3 regions of the Pseudomonas xanthosomatis genome follow, and region 3 is predicted to be linked to each of the others. Evidence: predicted binding sites of a transcription regulator. Region 3 holds the regulator's gene; each other region holds the start of a gene.
The links. The regulator FliA, encoded in region 3, starts transcription of late flagellar genes. The targets are predictions, from matches to a motif close to CTAAAGTTTNNNNNNNNNNNGCCGNTAA.

Region 1 (4,690 bases), 2.1 Mb from region 3:
CGCGGTTGCATCGGGTCCTGAGGCGCCGCGGCGCCTGCCGGTGGCACACCCGGAGCAGCAGCGCCCGGCGTACCGCCGGCGGGCGGTGCAGCCCCGGGCTGGGCGTCAGGCGCGCCCTGCTCGCCCTCGATATCACGCTGGGCCTTCTTGGTCAGCACGATGATGTCGATACGGCGGTTGACCGGGTTGAGCGGGTTCTTGCGGTCGAACAGCGACGACGAGGCGTAGCCCACCACCCGCGCCACCTGGCTGTCCGGGTAGCCACCGGCAACCAGCGCGCGGCGCGCGGCGTTGGCACGGTTGGCCGAAAGCTCCCAGTTGCCGAAGTCGCCAGTGCCCGAATAAGGCTTGGCATCGGTGTGGCCGCTGACGCTGATCTTGTTCGGCACCGCCTTGATGGTGTCGGCCATGGCCAGCAGAATGTCTTCAAAGTACGGCTGCAGGCGCGCGCTGCCCAGGTCGAACATCGGCCGGTTTTCGGCGTCCATGATCTGGATGCGCAGGCCGTCCTGGGTGATCTCGAACAGGATCTGGTCCTTGAACTTCTGCAGTTCGGGGTTTTCCTCGACCTTGTTCTGCAGCTCCTGCAGCAGCAACTCGAGGCGCTCGCGCTCAACCTGCTCGGCCATGGTCTCGACCTTGTCCTTGTCCAGCTGGATGCTGGTGTCAGGGGTCGGTTCGGACTTGGTCTCAGGGTTGATGGTCTTTTCCGGTGCCAGCTGCGGCGAGCCACCCAGGTCGATGATGTAGGGCGTGCCGCTCTCGGAGAAGCCGATCGGGTCCTTGAAGTAGCCGGCGATGGCGATCTTCTGCTCGGGCGTGGCGGTGGACAGCAGCCACAACACGAGGAAGAACGCCATCATCGCCGTGGCGAAGTCGGCAAAGGCGATTTTCCAGGCACCGCCATGGTGCCCGCCACCGAAGCGCTTGACGCGCTTGATGATTATCGGCTGATTGTTCTCCATGACTCAGCGACCGCGAACCGCTTGTTCCAGCTCGGCGAAGCTCGGACGGTGCTTCGGATACAGCACCTTGCGCCCGAATTCCACGGCCAGCGAAGGCGGCATGCCCGAGGCCGAAGCCACCAGCGAGGCCTTGATCGATTCGTACAGGTTGATCTCTTCCTTGGCGTCGTGCTCCAGGCACTTGGCCAGCGGGCCGAAGAAGCCGTAGGCCGCCAGAATACCGAAGAAGGTACCGACCAGCGCCGCGCCGACGTGCAGGCCGATGGAGGCCTGGTCGCCTTCGCCCAGCGAAGCCATGGTCACCACGATACCCAGTACCGCCGCGACGATACCGAAGCCGGGCATGCCGTCGGCAATGCCGTTGACCGCGTGGGAGGGATGCTCGAGCTCTTCCTTCATGCTCAGCAGTTCCATGTCGAACAGGCCTTCGAGCTCGTGGGGAGCCATGTTGCCGGTGGACATGATGCGCAAGTAGTCGCAGATGTATGCGGTCATGCGCTCATCGCCCAGTACCGCAGGGTACTTGGCGAAGATCGGGCTGGCAGCGGCGTCCTCGATGTCGCCCTCGATGGCCATCATGCCTTCGCGGCGGCTCTTGTTGAGGATCTCGTACACCAGGCCCAGCACCTCCAGATAGAAGGTGTGGGTGAAACGGCTGCCGAACATCTTCAGCGACTTCTTGACCACATGCAGGGTCATGTAACCAGGGTTCGCCTGAAGAAACGCACCGAAGGCCGCGCCACCGATGATCAGCACTTCGAACGGCTGAATCAGTGCCGCGATCTTGCCGTGGGAAAGTACGTAGCCGCCGAGCACGCTCGCGAATACGACGATGATGCCGATAATTTTAGCCATAGGTTCAGAGCACTTGCTGTCGTGGTCAGGGTCGGGGACGGGAGCCTTAAAACTCTTCTTCTACTTATCGGCAGAACTGCGCCAGACTATAGCCACTCAAAGCGAAAAGCCAGTTTGGACTGATGTCAATATGCCAATTGAAACCAAGGTGCCAAGTCAGCCCCCGTCAAGTCTTGACGCCTGGGTCAAACTGCTCGACGGCGTACGCATACCCGTGCCCAAAGAGAGCCACGACCGCGTCGTGCAGGCCATCAACGACAGCCGCCGCTCGCTGCGTGACATCGCCGAACTGATGCAGGACAGCCCTGCGCTGGTGCTGTGCGTCATGCGCGAGGCCAACCATTCGGCCAACGCCAGCCAGGCCGAGCCCGCCGAAAGCCTGGAAATCGCCCTCAACCGCCTGGGCCTTGAACGCATTTCACAACTGCTGGCGCGCCTGCCCTCACTGCACAGCGACAACCTGCCGCCGGTGCTGCGCCAGTTCCTGCTGATCAGCCAGCACGCCACGCAGCAGGCCAACGGCCTGTTCGCCAGCCGCCTGGCGCGCCTGTGGCAGGAGATCCACTGGGGCAGCCTGCTGTTCCTCTCGCCCATGTGGGCCATGGCCGTGGCCTACCCCAAGCTGCTGGATGCCTGGGAACTGCGGGTTATCCACAAGGGCGAGGACGCAGGCGTTGTCGAGCAGCAGCTGTTCGGCGTGCGCATCATGCAGCTGTGCCAGGCCGTGGCCGAGCACTGGCGCCTGCCGGGCTGGGTCACCCAGGGCTACCGCCTGCTGACCGAGGAGCGCGAGCAACTGGCCCAGGTGCTGAACATCGCCCGCGAGCCCGACCCGCTGGAGCAACAGCACCGCCTGGACGAAGAGCCGGCGCTGCGCCGCTGGTTCAACCAGCCACCTAATACCGTGCTGCTGGCCAACGGCCTGGCCCTGGCCGCCCAGGTGGGCTGGGACAACCCGCACCTGCTGCGCTGGCAATTGCTGACCGCGCTGTACCTGCAAACCTCGCTGGACGATGTGCAGCAGCAGGTCCACCAGCAGGCTGCCGCCAGCGCCCGCCACCATGCCCGCCATGCCCTGTTCCACCCGGCCGAGGCGTTGATCTGGCCCTGGGACCAGCGCCGCCCGCACCCGGACATGCTTACCCCGCCGCCGCCCAGCAGCGAAGACCTCGCCCACTGGCGCTCGGCGTGCCAGGAGCTGCTGGCCCAGCCCAGTCCGTTCAGCAACGCCGTGCACTTGTCGGCGCAGGCCCGTGAAGCCCTGCAGGCGTGCGGCATGCAACGGGTCATGCTGCTGAGCCTGGACAAGGCCAGCGATTACCTGCGCGTGCAACAAACCGTCGGCCTGCCCGCCGAAGCAGGCGCCATGGCCCTGCCAGTGCAGCAGAACAAACTGCTGCAAAAGCTCATGGCCCAGGCCGGGCAGTTGCGGGTTACGCCAGACAACCACGCCCAACTCGCAGCCTTGCTGCCGGCGCCGCTGCGGGCGTTCTTCAGTGGCGAGCACCTGCTGCTGCGCTCACTGGCAGTAGGCGGCCAGGTGCTGATGCTGGCGGTGGCCGACCAGGGCGGCAAGCCACTGGCCGATGTCAGCGTGCAAGCCTTCGGCAAAACCGCGCAATGCATCGAGCGCGCCCTGGCCCTGTTTGCCAGTCGCAATGCGTGAGCCTTGCGCTACAATCGCCCCTCTTTCCACCCCGGAGACCGTGGATGACTGACTTTTCCGGCTTGCCCCTGGTGATCGAAGCCGCCGACCTGTTGCCGCGCCTGGGCTCGCCCCGGCTGATCCTGGTCGACCTGAGCAGCGCCAACCGCTATGTCAGCGGGCACATCCCCGGGGCGCGCTTCGTCGAAGGCAAGCGTACCCAGCTCGGCCAGCCCCCGGCCCCCGGCCTGCTGCCAGCCCAGGCGGACCTCGAAAAACTGTTCAGCGAGCTCGGCCACCGCGATGACGCGGTGTACGTTGTGTATGACGACGAAGGCGGCGGCTGGGCCGGGCGTTTCATCTGGCTGCTCGACGTCATCGGCCACCGCCACTACCACTACCTCAACGGCGGCATCCAGGCCTGGCCGGCAGACAAACTGTCCACCGACGTACCGGCCCCCGGCACCACCCCGGTGCGCCTGCAACTCAGCAGCGCCCCCACCGCCACCCGCGAGTACCTGCAAAGCCGCCTGGGCGCCGACGACCTAGTCATCTGGGACGCCCGCGGCCCGCAGGAATTCACCGGCGAGAAGGTCCTGGCCGCCAAGGGCGGGCACATTCCCGGCGCGATCAACTTCGAGTGGACCGCCGGCATGGACCTCAACGACCACCTGCGCATACGCGCAGACATCGCCGACGTTCTCCGGCAATTGGGCATCACCCCCGACAAGGAAGTGATCACCCACTGCCAGACCCACCGCCGCTCCGGTTTCACCTACCTGGTGGCCAAGGCCCTCGGCTACCCACGCATCAAGGCCTACGCCGGTTCGTGGAGCGAATGGGGCAACCACCCGGACACGCCTGTAGAAGTCTAAGGAACCTGCATGAAATCCCGTCTGTTCATCATCAGCCAGTACCTGCTGCCGCACCACCTGCTGTCGCGCCTGGCCGGCTGCGTCGCAGAGTGCCGCGCACGCTGGTTCAAGAACGCCTTCACCGCCTGGTTCGCCAAGCGCTACCAGGTAAACATGGCCGAGGCGCTGGTCGAAGACCTCACTGCCTACGAGCACTTCAACGCGTTCTTCACCCGCGCCCTCAAGCCTGGCGCACGCCCGCTGGACGAAACCCCGGGGGCCATCCTGTGCCCGGCCGACGGCGCCGTCAGCCAGCTCGGCCCGATCGAGCACGGCCGCATCTTCCAGGCCAAGGGCCACAGCTTCAGCGC
Region 2 (4,690 bases), 2.9 Mb from region 3:
CATGTCGTCTTCGGCCTCGGCCCACGGGTCCTCCAGCACGCCACCCTCGTAGGAGATGTGCAGCAGGTTGGCGTCCATCGAGTACGGCGACTTCTTCTTGCCGCTGTTTTCGATCTTGATGCCGTGCTTCTCGGCGTAGCCCATCAGCTTCTCGCGGGACAGCAGGTCCCACTCACGCCATGGTGCGATGACCTTGACGCCTGGCTTGAGCGCGTAGGCACCCAGCTCGAAGCGTACCTGGTCGTTACCCTTGCCGGTAGCGCCGTGGGAAATGGCGTCGGCGCCGGTTTCGTTGGCGATTTCGATCAGGCGCTTGGCGATCAGCGGGCGGGCGATGGAAGTACCCAGCAGGTACTCGCCTTCGTAGACGGTGTTGGCACGGAACATCGGGAACACGAAGTCGCGCACGAACTCTTCGCGCAGGTCGTCGATGTAGATTTCTTTAATGCCCAGCGCCTCGGCTTTGGCGCGGGCCGGCTCGACCTCTTCGCCCTGGCCCAGGTCAGCGGTGAAGGTCACCACTTCGCAGTTGTAGGTGTCCTGCAGCCACTTGAGAATCACCGAAGTATCAAGGCCGCCGGAATACGCCAGTACGACCTTTTTTACGTCCGCCATGCCATCACTCCACGGGGTTGTACGGAAAGCCTTCGATTCTAACGGCCTTGCCGCAAAATTTACAGTGGGGCGACAGCTTGTGATGACAAAGCGACAGGAACTGTCGCCAGCGCGACCAACGGTCGCGCTCAGGCCTTCTTCGCAGGGGCTGGCTGCGCGGCAGGCACAACTGGTGCCGCAGCCGGGCTGGCTGGGGCTGCAGCCGGAGCTGGCGGCGCAACCGGTGCTTCTACCGGTTTTTCGACGGGCGTGACGCGGTCGAGCTGGATGTTCACCCGGCGGTTGCGGGCGCGGTTGGCCGCGCTGTTGTTCTTCACCAGCGGGTAGCGCTCGCCATGGAAGCGCACGGTGATCTGCTCTTCCGGCACGCCATGGGCCTTGAGGTATTCAGCCACCGCCAGGGCCCGGCGCCGCGAGTTGTCGCGGTTGGTCAGGCGGTTGCCGCTGTTGTCGGAGTGGCCGTCGAGCTCGATGTGGTTGACCGACGGGTCGGCCCGCAGGTAGTCGAGGATCACGTCCAGGCGCGCCCGCGCCGAGCTGTCCAGCTCCAGGCCCGTGCCCGGGAAGCCGATCTGGGTCTGACGGATCTGGTCGTAGTTCATCGGCAGCAGCTTGGCCGCACACACTTGATAGTCGCTGTAGGCCTTGGCGAAGCTGACCGGCAGCACGCGCACCTCCATGGGCCGCCCGCCTTCACCGGTGTAGTTGCGCACCACCGTGCTGCGCCCGTCCAGCAGCCCGTTGATCAGGCGGCTGGCCTGGCCCTGGCTTGAGGTGAACAGCACCCCGGTACGGGCCATGCGTACCGCGCCCAAGTTGATGTCACCACGCCCCGGCTGCCAAGGCGCCGCTGCGGCCAGCAGGGTGGCGGAACCTGCGCCCAGCACGTTGCTGTCCGAACGCAGCTGGAAGGTCGGCTGCTCGCCGGCGCGGCGCACGAATTCGCCACTGCCGAAACCTTCGATCGGCTGGCTCAGACGGCACTCGAACTGGTCCCCCTCGACCTTCCAGGCGACGCTCTCGACGCGGGTCTGGAATGTCATTGCCCCGGCCGGAAGGCTGGCAACGAGAGTGAACAGGGCTAGATAACGCTGGCGCACAGGCGGCTCCACAAATTCTGACGGCTTACTCCAAGGCTATCGGACGCCCCGCAGAAAACTTGATAGCCGTGCTCGGGCCGGGGTTTTCCGGTAGCATTGGCGCCTGAGTTCGACCCGCCTGGAATCCCCAATGTCCGATCGCCTGACCCTCCTGCGTCCCGACGACTGGCACATCCATCTGCGCGATGGTGCCGTCCTGCCCCATACCGTTGCTGATGTGGCCCGCACCTTCGGCCGTGCCATCATCATGCCCAACCTGGTCCCGCCGGTACGCAATGCCGTCGAAGCCGATGCCTACCGCCAGCGCATCCTCGCTGCCCGCCCGGCCGGCAGCCGCTTCGAGCCGCTGATGGTGCTGTACCTCACCGACCGCACCAGCCCCGAGGACGTTCGCGCAGCCAAGGCCAGCGGCTTCGTGTACGCCGCCAAGCTGTACCCGGCCGGCGCTACCACCAACTCCGATTCCGGCGTTACCAGCATCGACAACATCTTCCCGGCCATCGAAGCGCTGGCCGAAACCGGCATGCCGCTGCTGGTGCACGGTGAAGTGACGCGCAGCGAGATCGACGTGTTCGACCGCGAGAAGCGCTTCATCGACGAGCACATGCGCCGCCTGGTCGAACGCTTCCCAACGCTCAAAGTGGTGTTCGAGCACATCACCACCAGCGATGCCGCGCAGTTCGTCGCCGAGGCGCCGGCCAACGTCGGCGCCACCATCACTGCCCAGCATCTGCTGTACAACCGCAACCACATGCTGGTCGGTGGTATTCGCCCGCACTTCTATTGCCTGCCGATCCTCAAGCGCAACACCCACCAGGTGGCGCTGCTGGACGCGGCCACCAGCGGCAGCCCGAAGTTCTTCCTCGGCACCGACTCGGCACCCCACGCCCAGCACGCCAAAGAAAACGCCTGCGGCTGTGCCGGCTGCTACACCGCCTACGCCGCCATCGAGCTGTATGCCGAGGCGTTCGAGCAGCGCAACGCGCTGGACAAGCTCGAAGGTTTTGCCAGCAAGCACGGCCCGGACTTCTACGGCCTGCCACGCAACACCGACACCATCACCCTGGTGCGTGACGAGTGGACCGCCCCTACCAGCCTGCCGTTCGGCGACAACACCGTGATCCCGCTGCGTGCCGGTGAAAAACTGCACTGGCGCCTGCTGGAGGACAACGCGTGAGCGAAGACCTCTACGACGACGAACAGGACGGCCAGGCCAGCAGCGGCTCGCGCCACCCCATGGCCGAGCGCTTTCGCGGCTACCTGCCGGTAGTGGTGGATGTCGAGACCGGCGGCTTCAACAGCGCCACCGACGCCCTGCTGGAAATCGCCGCGGTGACCATCGGCATGGACGAAAAGGGCTTCCTGTTCCCCGAGCACACCTACTTCTACCGGGTCGAACCGTTCGAAGGGGCCAACATCGAACAGGCTGCGCTGGAGTTCACCGGCATCAAGCTGGACCACCCGCTGCGCATGGCAGTCAGCGAAGAGAGCGCGCTGACCGACATCTTCCGTGGCGTGCGCAAGGCGCTGAAGGCCAACGGCTGCAAGCGGGCGATCCTGGTTGGCCACAACAGCAGCTTCGACCTGGGCTTTCTCAACGCCGCGGTGGCGCGCAACGACATCAAGCGCAACCCGTTCCACCCGTTCTCCAGCTTCGACACCGCGACGCTGGCCGGCCTTGCCTACGGCCAGACCGTACTGGCGCGAGCATGCCAGAGCGCCGACATCGACTTCGACGGGCGTGAGGCGCATTCGGCGCGTTACGATACCGAGAAGACCGCCGAGCTGTTCTGCGGCATCGTCAATCGCTGGAAAGAAATGGGCGGCTGGCGCGACTTCAACGATTGAAGGCAGTTGCAAGCTGCAAGCTATAGGCCGCAAGAGAGCGCAGACCGCGTACGCCGTGCCTTCTCTTGTAGCTTGCAGCTTGAAACTCGAAGCACAAAAAAACCGGCCACCAGGGCCGGTTTTTTTGTACACCTGCTTTACAGCTTGCCAGCGTTCTCGCTCAGGTAGGCGGCTACGCCCTCTGGCGAAGCATTCATGCCCTTGTCGCCTTTCTTCCAGTTGGCAGGGCAGACTTCGCCGTGCTCTTCGTGGAATTGCAGGGCGTCGACCAGGCGCAGCAGCTCGTCCATGTTACGACCCAGTGGCAGGTCGTTGATGATCTGCGAACGCACAACACCGTTGGTGTCGATCAGGAACGCGCCACGGAAAGCCACGCCGCCTTCGGACTCGACGTCGTAGGCCTTGCAGATTTCGTGGGTCATGTCGGCTGCCAGGGTGTATTTGACCTGGCCGATGCCGCCGTTGTTGACCGGGGTATTACGCCAGGCGTTGTGGGTGAAGTGCGAGTCGATCGAAACGCCGATCACTTCGACGTTGCGCGCCTGGAAGTCAGGGATGCGGTGGTCCAGGGCGATCAGCTCGGACGGGCAGACGAAGGTGAAGTCCAGCGGGTAGAAGAACACCAGGCCGTACTTGCCCTTGATGGCCGAGGCCAGGTTGAAGCTGTCGACGATTTCGCCATTGCCCAGAACAGCCGGGACGGTGAAGTCAGGGGCTTTTTTACCAACGAGTACGCTCATGCGATTTCTCCTGATGAGGGGTGGAAAACCTTGCCCGGGCGGAACGCGTCCCCCGGAACCGGCAAAGGCCGACCATCATACACGGCTTATCGTGACAGGCCGAATCTGTGCCACCGGTCGCTCAAGCACGGCCCTCCCAGAAAGTGCTTTGACAAGCATTCTCATTACCATTACTCTGCAAACCATCGAATCCACCCGCGATGGTCAGCCTTTATGTATGTGTGTCTTTGTGTCGGTGTTACCGACGGACAGATCCGCGATGCGATCTACGAAGGATGCTGCAGCTACAAGGAAGTTCGAGCCGCCACCAACGTCGCCAGCCAGTGCGGCAAATGCGCCTGCCTCGCCAAGCAGGTGGTGCGCGAGACCCTGACCGAGCTGCAACTC
Region 3 (4,690 bases):
CAGGCTCTGGGCCTCGGCGGCGAGGTCGTTGAGCACCGGGGTGCACGCCTCCGCCAGATCCATGGTGCGGTTGGCCGCACCTTCGGTGAGGCGAACCACGTAGGAGAGGCGCTCGGTGGCATCGGTGATCTGCGACACTTCCTCGGCCTGCGGCATGGCCGGGTCGATCTGGAAGTTGACGATTGCACTGTGCAGTTCGCGGGTGAGCTTGCCGACTTCCTGATACAGCCCGCGGTCGCGGGTCTGGTTCAGTTGGTGGATCAGTTGCACCGCATCACCGAACCGGCCGCGCTCGAGGCTTTCGACCAGTTCCTGGGCATGCTTCTTCAGGGTAGTTTCGAACTCACCCAGAGAGTTGTTGGTTGACTCCATTGCGCCCCCTGACGTGACTCAGCCGTTGACGCGTTCGAAGATCTTCTCGATCTTTTCTTTGAGCGCCTGGGCGGTGAATGGCTTGACCACGTAACCGTTGACGCCGGCCTGGGCGGCTTCGATGATCTGCTCGCGCTTGGCTTCGGCGGTGACCATCAGCACCGGCAGGTGCTTGAGGCGCTCATCTGCACGCACGGCGCGCAGCAGGTCGATACCGGTCATGCCGGGCATGTTCCAGTCGGTTACCAGGAAATCGAAGTTCTCGCTGTTGAGCATCGGCAGTGCCGTGTTGCCGTCATCAGCTTCCTTGACGTTGGTGAACCCCAGGTCACGCAACAGGTTCTTGATGATCCGCCGCATCGTCGAAAAGTCGTCAACGATGAGGATTTTCATGTCTTTGTTCAATTAGACCTCCAAGCAGTCTTTAACGCGCTCGGCGCCGAGCGCGCGCTCAATCAATTCGGCACTACAAAAAACGACTGCATCGAACCGGGGTTCAACGCGCCCGCCATTCCCCAAGGCGGCTGCGCAGACGCGCGGCGCACTGGCTGTGCAGCTGGCTGACCCGCGATTCGCTGACCCCCAGGACCTCACCGATTTCCTTGAGGTTCAGCTCTTCGTCGTAGTACAGCGCCAGCACCAGGCGTTCACGCTCCGGCAGGTTGGCGATCGCATCGGCCAGCGCACCCTGGAAGCGCTCGTCTTCCAGGTCACGCGACGGCTCCAGCTGCCCGCTCGCTCCATCCTCGTGCAACCCCTCGTGTTCGCCGTCCTGCAAAAGGTCGTCGAAACTGAACAGGCGGCTGCCCAAGGTATCGTTCAAAATCCCGTAGTAATCATCGAGACTCAATTGGAGTTCGGCAGCAACCTCGTGATCTTTAGCGTCACGGCCCGATCTTGCTTCAACAGCGCGAATTGCGTCGCTGACCATGCGCGTGTTGCGGTGCACCGAACGAGGTGCCCAATCACCCTTGCGCACCTCGTCGAGCATGGCGCCGCGGATGCGGATACCTGCGTAGGTTTCGAAGCTGGCACCCTTGCTGGCGTCGTACTTGTTGGCGACTTCCAGCAGGCCGATCATGCCGGCCTGGATCAGATCTTCGACCTGCACGTTGGCCGGCAGGCGCGCCAGCAGGTGGTAGGCGATGCGCTTGACCAGCGGCGCGTAACGTTCCACCAGCTCGTACTGGGCGTCCTTGGACGCCTTGCTGTACATCTTGAAACCGCTCGCACTCATAGCACCGGCCCCGCACTGGTGGGTTGTACCAGACGCTCGACGAAGAACTCCAGGTGCCCGCGCGGGTTGGCAGGCAGCGGCCAGCTGTCGACCTTCTGCGCGATGGCCTTGAAGGCCAGCGCACACTTGGACCGAGGGAAGGCCTCGTAGACCGCCCGCTGCTTCTGCACAGCCTTGCGCACGCATTCGTCGTAAGGCACCGCGCCGACGTATTGTAGGGCGACGTCGAGGAAGCGGTCCGTGACCTTGGTCAACTTGGCGAACAGGTTGCGCCCTTCCTGCGGGCTCTGGGCCATGTTGGCCAGCACGCGGAAACGGTTCATGCCGTAGTCGCGGTTGAGCAGCTTGATCAGCGCGTAGGCGTCGGTGATCGAGGTGGGCTCGTCGCACACCACCAGCAGCACCTCTTGCGCGGCGCGGACAAAGCTGACTACCGAGTCACCGATACCTGCAGCGGTGTCGATCACCAGCACGTCGAGGTTGTCACCGATCTCGCTGAAGGCCTGAATGAGCCCGGCGTGCTGCGCCGGGGCCAGGTGCACCATGCTCTGGGTGCCAGAGGCGGCCGGCACGATGCGTACACCGCCCGGGCCCTGCAACAGCACGTCGCGCAGCTCGCAGCGGCCTTCGATGACATCGGCCAGGGTGCGTTTTGGGGTGAGACCGAGCAACACGTCGACATTGGCCAGGCCCAGGTCGGCGTCGAGCAGCATGACCCGGCGGCCGAGTTCAGCCAGCGCCAGGGACAGGTTCACTGAAACGTTGGTCTTGCCGACGCCACCTTTGCCACCGGTGACGGCGATCACCTGTACGGGATGCATGCTACCCATGTCTGTTGTTTACCTTGTCTCGCTTGAACCCAAGCCACATGAGGGGCTGAACGCTCGCGGCCATGGACCGGCCGGGCAACCCCATGATGTAGGTACTTTGCACAGTATTCACCCTCAACCCGCCCGTTTGCCGGGGTTGTGGTAGAGATCAGCGAACATGTCGGCCATTGCCTCCTCGCTGGGCTCGTCCTGCATCTGCACGCTCACCGCACGGCTGACCAGCTGGTGCTTGCGCGGCAATTGCAGGTCATCCGGAATGCGCGGGCCATCGGTCAGGTAGGCCACCGGCAGTTCGTGGCTGATGGCCAGGCTCAGCACTTCGCCGAGGCAGGCCGTTTCGTCCAGTTTGGTCAGGATGCACCCTGCCAGCCCACAGCGCTTGTAGCTGTGATAAGCGGCAGTCAGCACCTGCTTCTGGCTGGTGGTTGCCAGCACCAGGTAGTTCTTCGAGGCGATGCCGCGGCCAGCCAGGGTTTCCAGCTGCATGCGCAGGGCCGGGTCGCTGGCCTGCAGGCCCGCGGTATCGATCAGCACCACGCGCTTGCGCAGCAGCGGCTCCAGGGCCTGGGCCAGCGACTCGCCCGGGTCGACGTAGGTGACAGGCACGTTGAGGATACGGCCCAAGGTCTTGAGCTGCTCCTGGGCGCCGATACGGAAGCTGTCCATGCTCACCAGTGCCAGGTTGTTGGCACCGTACTTGAGCACGTAACGGGCAGCGAGCTTGGCCAGGGTGGTGGTCTTGCCCATGCCGGCCGGGCCGACCATGGCGATGACCCCGCCCTCCTCGATCGGTTCGACCGACGGCACTTCGATCATGCGCGCCAGGTGCGCCAGCACCATGCGCCAGGCCTGGCGCGGCTCTTCGATTTCGGCGGTCAGTTCCAGCAGCTCGCGGGCCAGGCCGCCCGACAGGCCCAAGCGCTGCAGGCGGCGCCACAGGTTGGCCTGTTGCGGCTTGTTGCCCTGCAGCTGGCTCCAGGCCAGCGAGCCGAGCTGCACTTCAAGCAGCTCGCGCAGGCCCGACAGCTCCGAACGCATGGCGTCGAACACGCGGGTATCGACCGCCGCCGGTGCAGGCGCAGCGGCAGGCGCCGGGGCTTCGACATGGGGCTCGACCAGCGGCTCGGAGGCGGTCAGCGACAAACCGGCGAACAGCTGGCGATTGCCCTCGCCCAGCTCGCTGCGGCCGTCGATTTCGGCCTGGGCGGTGACGATGCGCGACTGCGTCTTGCGCAGCTCGTCCTCGAGTTCGGCGTTGGGTACGCGCGGGGCCAGGGCGGACAGCTTGTAGTCCAGCGCGGCCGTCAGTTCGACACCGCCGGCGATGCGCCGGTTGCCGATGATGGCGGCATCGGAGCCGAGCTCATCCCGGACCAGCTTCATGGCCTGACGCATATCAGCGGCGAAAAAACGCTTAACTTGCATAACCCACTACCTCAGCCATTAGGCCCCACGGTGGCAACGATGGTGACTTGCTTGTTGTCAGGTATTTCCTGATACGCCAAAACATGCAAATTCGGTACAGCCAGGCGGCCGAAGCGCGACAGCATGGCTCGGATCGGGCCGGCTACCAGAAGGATGGCCGGCAAGCCCTGCATTTCCTGGCGCTGGGCTGCCTCGATCAACGAACGCTGAAGCTTTTCGGCCATGCTCGGTTCAAGAAGAACACCATCTTCCTGACCCTGTCCGGCCCTTTGCAGACTATTGAGCAAGATCTGTTCCAACCTTGGCTCCAAGGTGATCACAGGCAGCTCGGACTCAACGCCGACAATGCTTTGCACGATTGCGCGGCACAGGCCGACACGCACGGCGGCCACCAGCGCGGCGGTATCTTGACTCTTGGCGGCATTGTTGGCGATGGCTTCGGCAATGCTGCGGATGTCACGCACCGGCACCTGCTCGGACAGCAGCGCTTGCAGAACCTTCAGCAGCCCCGACAAGGAAATGACGCCCGGCACCACTTCTTCAGCCAGCTTCGGCGAGGCCTTGGCCAGCACCTGCAGCAATTGCACGACTTCTTCATGGCCGATCAGCTCATGACAGTGCTTCTGCAGGATCTGGTTGAGGTGGGTAGCGACCACGGTACTGGCATCGACCACGGTGTAGCCCAGCGACTGCGCCTGGGCGCGCTGGGCCAGGTCGATCCACACCGCCTCCAGGCCAAACGCCGGGTCACGGGCAGCGATGCCGTTGAGGGTGCCGTACACCTGGCCTGGGTTGATGGCAAGCTCGCGGTCCGGGTAGATCTCGG

Region 1: a site for FliA is predicted at 1,885-1,912, ahead of motA (flagellar motor stator protein MotA). Genes of this name have one in related genera too.
Region 2: a site for FliA is predicted at 1,752-1,779, ahead of KSS93_RS09115 (flagellar protein MotY). Genes of this name have one in related genera too.

What each region holds. Positions count from the first base shown of each region.
Region 1 covers NZ_CP077075.1:1,041,282-1,045,971, reverse strand. The annotation lists gene motB (flagellar motor protein MotB) at 1-965, opposite strand, end outside; gene motA (flagellar motor stator protein MotA) at 969-1,820, opposite strand; gene KSS93_RS04570 (HDOD domain-containing protein) at 1,951-3,486, shown strand; gene KSS93_RS04565 (rhodanese-like domain-containing protein) at 3,531-4,340, shown strand; gene asd (archaetidylserine decarboxylase) at 4,350-4,690, shown strand, end outside.
Region 2 covers NZ_CP077075.1:2,033,549-2,038,238, reverse strand. The annotation lists gene KSS93_RS09120 (argininosuccinate synthase) at 1-615, opposite strand, end outside; gene KSS93_RS09115 (flagellar protein MotY) at 744-1,715, opposite strand; gene pyrC (dihydroorotase) at 1,846-2,892, shown strand; gene rnt (ribonuclease T) at 2,889-3,563, shown strand; gene KSS93_RS09100 (peroxiredoxin) at 3,701-4,303, opposite strand; gene KSS93_RS09095 (bacterioferritin-associated ferredoxin) at 4,517-4,690, shown strand, end outside.
Region 3 covers NZ_CP077075.1:4,905,521-4,910,210, forward strand. The annotation lists gene KSS93_RS21610 (protein phosphatase CheZ) at 1-372, opposite strand, end outside; gene KSS93_RS21615 (chemotaxis response regulator CheY) at 391-765, opposite strand; gene fliA (RNA polymerase sigma factor FliA) at 869-1,609, opposite strand; gene fleN (flagellar synthesis regulator FleN) at 1,606-2,439, opposite strand; gene flhF (flagellar biosynthesis GTPase FlhF) at 2,554-3,864, opposite strand; gene flhA (flagellar biosynthesis protein FlhA) at 3,876-4,690, opposite strand, start outside.